Regions from separate parts of the Rahnella sp. AN3-3W3 genome, predicted to be linked through region 1. Evidence: predicted binding sites of a transcription regulator. Region 1 holds the regulator's gene; the other holds the start of a gene.
What was found. The regulator CRP, encoded in region 1, controls carbon source genes, mostly activating them, when cyclic AMP is high. The targets are predictions, from matches to a motif close to ATGTGANNNNNNTCACAT.

Region 1 (3,112 bases):
TGCACTGCGCGAAGGGAAACTGGATTTCGCGGTCGGTACCGCCGGGCCGGGATTTCCGCTGGAAGATCTGGTACGTGAGCCACTGTTCAGCGCACCTTTCTGCGTTATCGCCCGGCGTGGACATCCGCTGGCAGGCTCCACAACTCTGAAGGAATTACAGGATGCGCGCTGGCTGTTGCCCGAAACGGATATGGGGTATTACCAGCAAATCAGGGTATCGATGGGAGGATTTCATCAGCCGGCAGCGGAAATGCCGGTGCATACAGATTCGGTGGTGTGCGGGCTAAATATGGTGTTGCAGTCTGATTATCTGACCATTGTGGCGCGGGCGATGAAAGCGCCGTTTGGATTGCAGGACAAATTGTGTGAGCTCAATATCGATACCCTGCCGCAGGCGGAATATTGCGTGCTTTACTCGCAAAAATCGCCGCTGACGTTTGCCGCGCGGCGATTTTTGGATTTATTGCGCAGCCAGTGCCACGCGTATGACTGGTCGTAACTTATTCGACGCTGATCACTTCAAAGCTGTGCGTGATGGTAGCCGCTTTGCCGAGCATCAGGGACACAGAGCAGTACTTTTCCGCAGACAGGCTGACGGCACGTTCGACAATCTTATCGGTGAGATCTTTACCGGTGACGATAAAATGCAGATTGATGTGCGTGAACAGGCGCGGCGCTTCTTCGCGGCGTTGTGAGGTCAGCTTGACTTCACAATCACGCACGTCATTACGGCCTTTTTGCAAAATAGACACCACATCAATCGCGCTGCAACCGCCTGCGGACATCAGCAGCATTTCCATCGGGCTGGGTGCTTTATCGCCCGCATTACCATCCATAGAAATCTGGTGGCCTGACGCTGACTCGCCTAAAAACGTCAGCCCTTCTACCCATTTTACGCGTGCGTGCATGAACTATTCTCCCGGTGAATAAACTCGTCGAATTCCGCTCCCAGAGTACCCTTTCACCTAAAATCTGGCAACGTAACCCGATCGCCATCATGCTGAAGCGAGACAACAGAAGACAGCATTGCAAACCTGTGCTACAAACAAAGCCGAAACATACTTTCCAGTGAATTGCGGTGACGGTTTTCGCGGTTTAAGAACAGAACCCACGGTGATAACGGCAATAATCAGGCTGTTTCACTCCGACACCCGCTTGCAGCATTTCTGGGGAGTTATATGCTGAAAGGGCGCTTTGGATTTTGAAGTGCCATACAGGGAACTCTGAGCCCTGTGATTTTGGGCAGCGATAACAACAGAGGATAATAGCAAATGGTTCTCGGCAAGCCACAAACAGACCCGACTCTTGAATGGTTCCTGTCTCACTGTCATATACATAAGTATCCTTCTAAAAGTACGCTGATTCACCAGGGTGAAAAAGCCGAAACGCTTTACTACATCGTGAAAGGGTCAGTTGCTGTCCTTATCAAGGATGAAGAAGGCAAAGAAATGATACTGTCCTACCTTAACCAAGGTGACTTCATCGGCGAGCTGGGACTCTTCGAAGAAGGTCAGGAACGTAGTGCGTGGGTTCGTGCAAAAACTGCCTGTGAAGTGGCTGAAATTTCTTATAAAAAATTCCGCCAGCTGATTCAGGTTAACCCGGATATTCTGATGCGTCTTTCCGCGCAGATGGCAAACCGTCTGCAAGTGACGTCAGAGAAAGTCGGCAACCTGGCCTTCCTCGACGTAACAGGGCGTATCGCTCAAACTCTGCTTAATCTGGCTAAACAGCCTGATGCGATGACCCATCCGGACGGGATGCAAATCAAGATCACCCGTCAGGAAATCGGCCAAATCGTCGGTTGTTCACGTGAAACAGTCGGACGTATTCTCAAAATGCTTGAAGATCAAAGTTTGATCTCGGCACACGGTAAAACGATTGTCGTTTACGGCACACGTTAATCCCTTAAAAATCGGCGCGGCAGAACACTGTCGCGCCTTTTTTATGGGCTAAGCTTTATCCATGACGCTATGGCGAAGACTGTTTTACCATCCGGAAGTTAACTACGCGCTGCGCCAGACGCTGGTGTTGTGCCTGCCCGTTGGTATCTGCTGGTTGTTCGGCAATCTGCAAATGGGGCTGCTGTTCTCTCTTTGTCCTGCCTGCTGCAACGTCGCGGGCCTCGATACTCCGCATAAACGCTTTTTCAAACGCCTGATAATTGGCGGAACGCTGTTTGCCGTGAGCAGCATTCTGCTGCAAGTGATGCTGGAAAGCTGGCACATTCCCCTGCCGCTCATCATGTTGTCGCTGGCATTACTGCTTGGCGTGACCGGCGAAATCAGCCCGTTGCATGCGCGGCTGTTGCCCGGCGCGCTGGTGGCGACCATTTTCACACTGAGTATGGTCGGCGTACGCCCTATATGGCAGGCGCCGGTGCTTTTCGCCGCCGGTACGGCCTGGTACGGATTATTTAACTGGGCGTGGTTTCGCATATCGGAAGAACAGCCGATGCGCGAAACGCTCAGTCAGCTCTATCTGCAACTCGCGGATTACTTCGAAGCTAAATACAGCCTGCTGACGCAACACACCGATCCTGAAACCGCGTTACCCCCGTTGCTGACGCGACAGCAGCAGGTCATCGACCTGATTGCCCTGCTCTATCAGCAACTGCACATGCTGCCGCAACACGGCCATCATCATCACCACAAAAGACTGTTTCAACGTTTTCAGGTCGCGCTTGATTTGCAGGAGCACATCACGGTGAGCCTGCATCAGCCGGAAGAAGTGCAGAAGCTGGTGGAAGAAAGCCACGCCGAAGCGGTTATCCGCCGTAATGCGCAGGTGATTTCCGCCCGTCTGCGGGTCATCGCCGACGACATTCTTTATCACCGTTTATCCGAACGGTTTACGATGGCCAACGAGCTGGCCGCGCTGGAGAAAATCGCCGCGCGCAATCCTGAGAACCCGGTCGGCCAGTTTTGCTACTACCACTTCAGCCGCATTGCGCGCCTGCTGCGGACACAGCGCCCGTTGTACAAACGTGACCTGATGAACACTCAGCCGCGTTTACCCTTCTGGCCTGCGCTGAAAAGCTATCTTTCCTTCAAATCTGTCGCCCTGCGCAATGCCGCCCGTCTGGGGATCATTCTGGCGATTGGCAGCAGCC
Region 2 (3,112 bases), on a different contig from region 1:
ACTGATCGCTCCGGGTCAGAAAAGAAAAGTCAGTTTCACACTCGATCAGCCAGCGTCGACCTGCTGGTTCCATCCGCATCCGCATCAGACCAGCGGTTATCAGGTGGCGATGGGTCTGGCCGGTATGGTGCTGATTGAAGATGAAGCCAGCGACCTGTTGCAGATCCCGAAACGCTGGGGCGTGGATGATATTCCGGTCATTTTGCAGGATAAACGCCTGAACGACGCCGGACAGATAGATTATCAGATGGACGTGATGACCGCGGCTGTCGGCTGGTTCGGGCAACATATGCTGACCAACGGCGCAGTCTATCCGCAGCACGGTATTTCCCGCGGCTGGGTGCGTTTTCGTCTGCTCAATGGCTGTAATGCGCGCTCGCTGCACATCGCCACCAGTGACCAGCGTCCAATGTACGTCATCGCCAGCGACGGCGGTTTCCTGCCTGAACCGGTGAAAGTCAGCGATTTATCCTTGCTGATGGGCGAGCGTTTTGAAGTGCTGATTGATTGCAGCGACGGCAAAGCCTTTGATCTGGTTACGCTGCCGGTGAAACAGATGGGGATGACGCTGGCACCGTTCGACAAACCGTTGCCGGTGCTGCGTATTCAGCCGACGCTGACGCAAAGCGGCAGTTCTCTGCCGGACACGCTGGTGCCGCTGCCTGCGCTGGTGTCCGTCGATAATCTGCCAACCCGCTGGCTGCAACTGATGATGGATCCGCAACTGGACCAGCAGGGTATGGCGGCGCTGATGAAACGCTATGGCCACAATGCGATGGCTGGCATGAGCATGGATCATGGCGGCGGCGATATGGCAGCAATGCCGGGCATGTCGGGTTCAGAACATGACGGTCACGGCAGCATGGCGGGCATGGACATGAGCAAATCGTCCGCCGGTTACGACTTCATGCAGGGCAACAAAATTAACGGCAAAGCCTACGATATGAATGTGCCCGCTTTCGATGTGAAACAAGGCCAGTACGAAAAATGGACCATTTCCGGTGAAGGCGACATGATGCTGCATCCTTTCCATATCCACGGCACGCAGTTCCGTATTCTTTCTGAAAATGGTCAGCCCGTGCCGCCGCATCGGCAGGGCTGGAAAGATATCGTGCGTGTTGAGGGTGCCCGCAGTGAAGTTCTGGTGCGCTTCAACCATCTGGCCAATAAACAACATGCTTATATGGCGCACTGTCATCTGCTGGAACATGAAGATACCGGCATGATGCTTGGATTTACGGTGTCGGCGTAACGGGTTTTCCTTTCTGTAGTTTCTTAAAAATTTCTAAAAATAAACTGGCCTGAGACGTTCCTCGGGCCAGTTTCATCCCTCTTTCTTCCTGCTCCCTTCTTCTTCCCGTAATGCCCCTTGATTATCAATCTTTCAAGTTGAAAGGTTAAACTTTCAAAATGTGATCAATATATAATTAATATAAATTCATAATGATTATATTTTCAGCGTGGAGTAACAAAACATGAAAGCGTAAACCCACGTCCCCTACAGGAGAAGATGATGATCGATGTAATAACGCACGGTGCTGAGTGGTTTATCGGCCTGTTTCAAAAAGGCGGAGAGGTGTTTGTCGGGATGGTCACCGGCATCCTGCCTCTCTTAATCAGTTTGCTGGTAGTCATGAACGCGCTGATTGTTTTTGTCGGACAACGGCGAATCGAACGTCTGGCACAGCGCTGTGCTGGCAATCCGATTTCCCGCTACCTGCTGCTGCCGGTGATCGGCACCTTTGTTTTCTGCAACCCGATGACCCTGAGCCTCGGGCGCTTTATGCCTGAAATCTACAAACCCAGCTATTACGCGGCGGGCTCTTACAGCTGCCACTCCATGAACGGTCTCTTCCCGCATATTAACCCCGGCGAACTGTTCGTCTATCTGGGCGTTGCCAGCGGGCTGACCACGCTGGGACTGCCGCTCGGGCCGCTGGCCGTCAGTTATTTCCTGGTCGGCATGGTGACCAACTTCTTCCGCGGCTGGATAACGGATCTCACCACTCGCATCTTCGAACGCAAGATGGGCATTCAGCTAGATCGTCAGGTTCAGCTGTAGGCAGGTTCCAGTCTATTCAAAATCCAATTCTAAAAACCGGAGCAGAAAATGAGCGTTACGATCCGTATTAACCGGGGTGAAGGTGGCTGGGGTGGTCCGCTGTTGATTGACGCGGTGCCCGGCAAAAAAGTGGTGTATATCACGGCGGGCACGCGCCCGGCGATTGTCGACAAGCTGGCGGAACTGACCGGCTGGGAAACGGTGGATGGTTTTAAAGAAGGCGAACCTCCGGCGGAAGAAATCGGTGTGGCGGTCATCGACTGCGGCGGCACGCTGCGCTGCGGCATTTATCCTAAACGGCGCATCCCGACCATAAACATCCATTCGACCGGCAAGTCCGGCCCGCTGGCGCAGTTTATTACCGAAGATATTTATGTTTCCGGTGTGCGTGAGCATGACATTGTTGTTGAAAGCACAGACGCCGCGGAACCGGAAACGACGACGCCGAAACCGGCTGCGTCTGCGGCAGGGCGTGACTACGACACCACCAAAAAAATCACCGAACAGAGCGACGGCCTGCTGGCGAAAGTCGGTATGGGTATGGGCTCCGGCGTTGCCGTGTTGTTCCAGGCCGGGCGCGACACCATCGATACGGTGCTCAAAACCATCCTGCCATTTATGGCGTTCGTGGCGGCGCTGATCGGCATCATTATGGCCTCCGGGTTGGGTGATCTGGTGGCGCACGGATTGACGCCGCTGGCGAAAAGCCCGGTCGGGCTGGTGATGCTGGCGCTGATCTGTTCCTTCCCGCTGCTATCTCCTTTCCTCGGCCCCGGCGCGGTCATTGCGCAGGTTATCGGTGTGCTGGTGGGTGTGCAGATCGGGCTGGGCAATATCCCGCCACATCTGGCGCTGCCTGCACTTTTCGCCATCAACGCTCAGGCGGCGTGTGATTTCATTCCCGTCGGACTGTCGCTGGCCGAAGCCAAACAGGACACCGTGCGCGTGGGCGTGCCCTCGGTGCTGGTCAGCCGTTTTCTGACCGGCGCACCGACGGTACTTATCGCCTGGGCCGCTTCCGCTTTCATCTATCAGTAAGGAGTCATCGTG

Region 2: a site for CRP is predicted at 1,411-1,428, ahead of UC15_RS02180 (PTS glucitol/sorbitol transporter subunit IIC). Genes of this name have one in related genera too.

Annotation. Positions count from the first base shown of each region.
Region 1 covers NZ_JYDG01000040.1:21,513-24,624, forward strand. The annotation lists gene UC15_RS11735 (LysR substrate-binding domain-containing protein) at 1-499, shown strand, start outside; gene UC15_RS11740 (OsmC family protein) at 501-908, opposite strand; gene crp (cAMP-activated global transcriptional regulator CRP) at 1,272-1,904, shown strand; gene UC15_RS11750 (YccS/YhfK family putative transporter) at 1,966-3,112, shown strand, end outside.
Region 2 covers NZ_JYDG01000004.1:48,468-51,579, reverse strand. The annotation lists gene cueO (multicopper oxidase CueO) at 1-1,252, shown strand, start outside; gene UC15_RS02180 (PTS glucitol/sorbitol transporter subunit IIC) at 1,514-2,062, shown strand; gene UC15_RS02175 (PTS glucitol/sorbitol transporter subunit IIB) at 2,111-3,100, shown strand; gene srlB (PTS glucitol/sorbitol transporter subunit IIA) at 3,110-3,112, shown strand, end outside.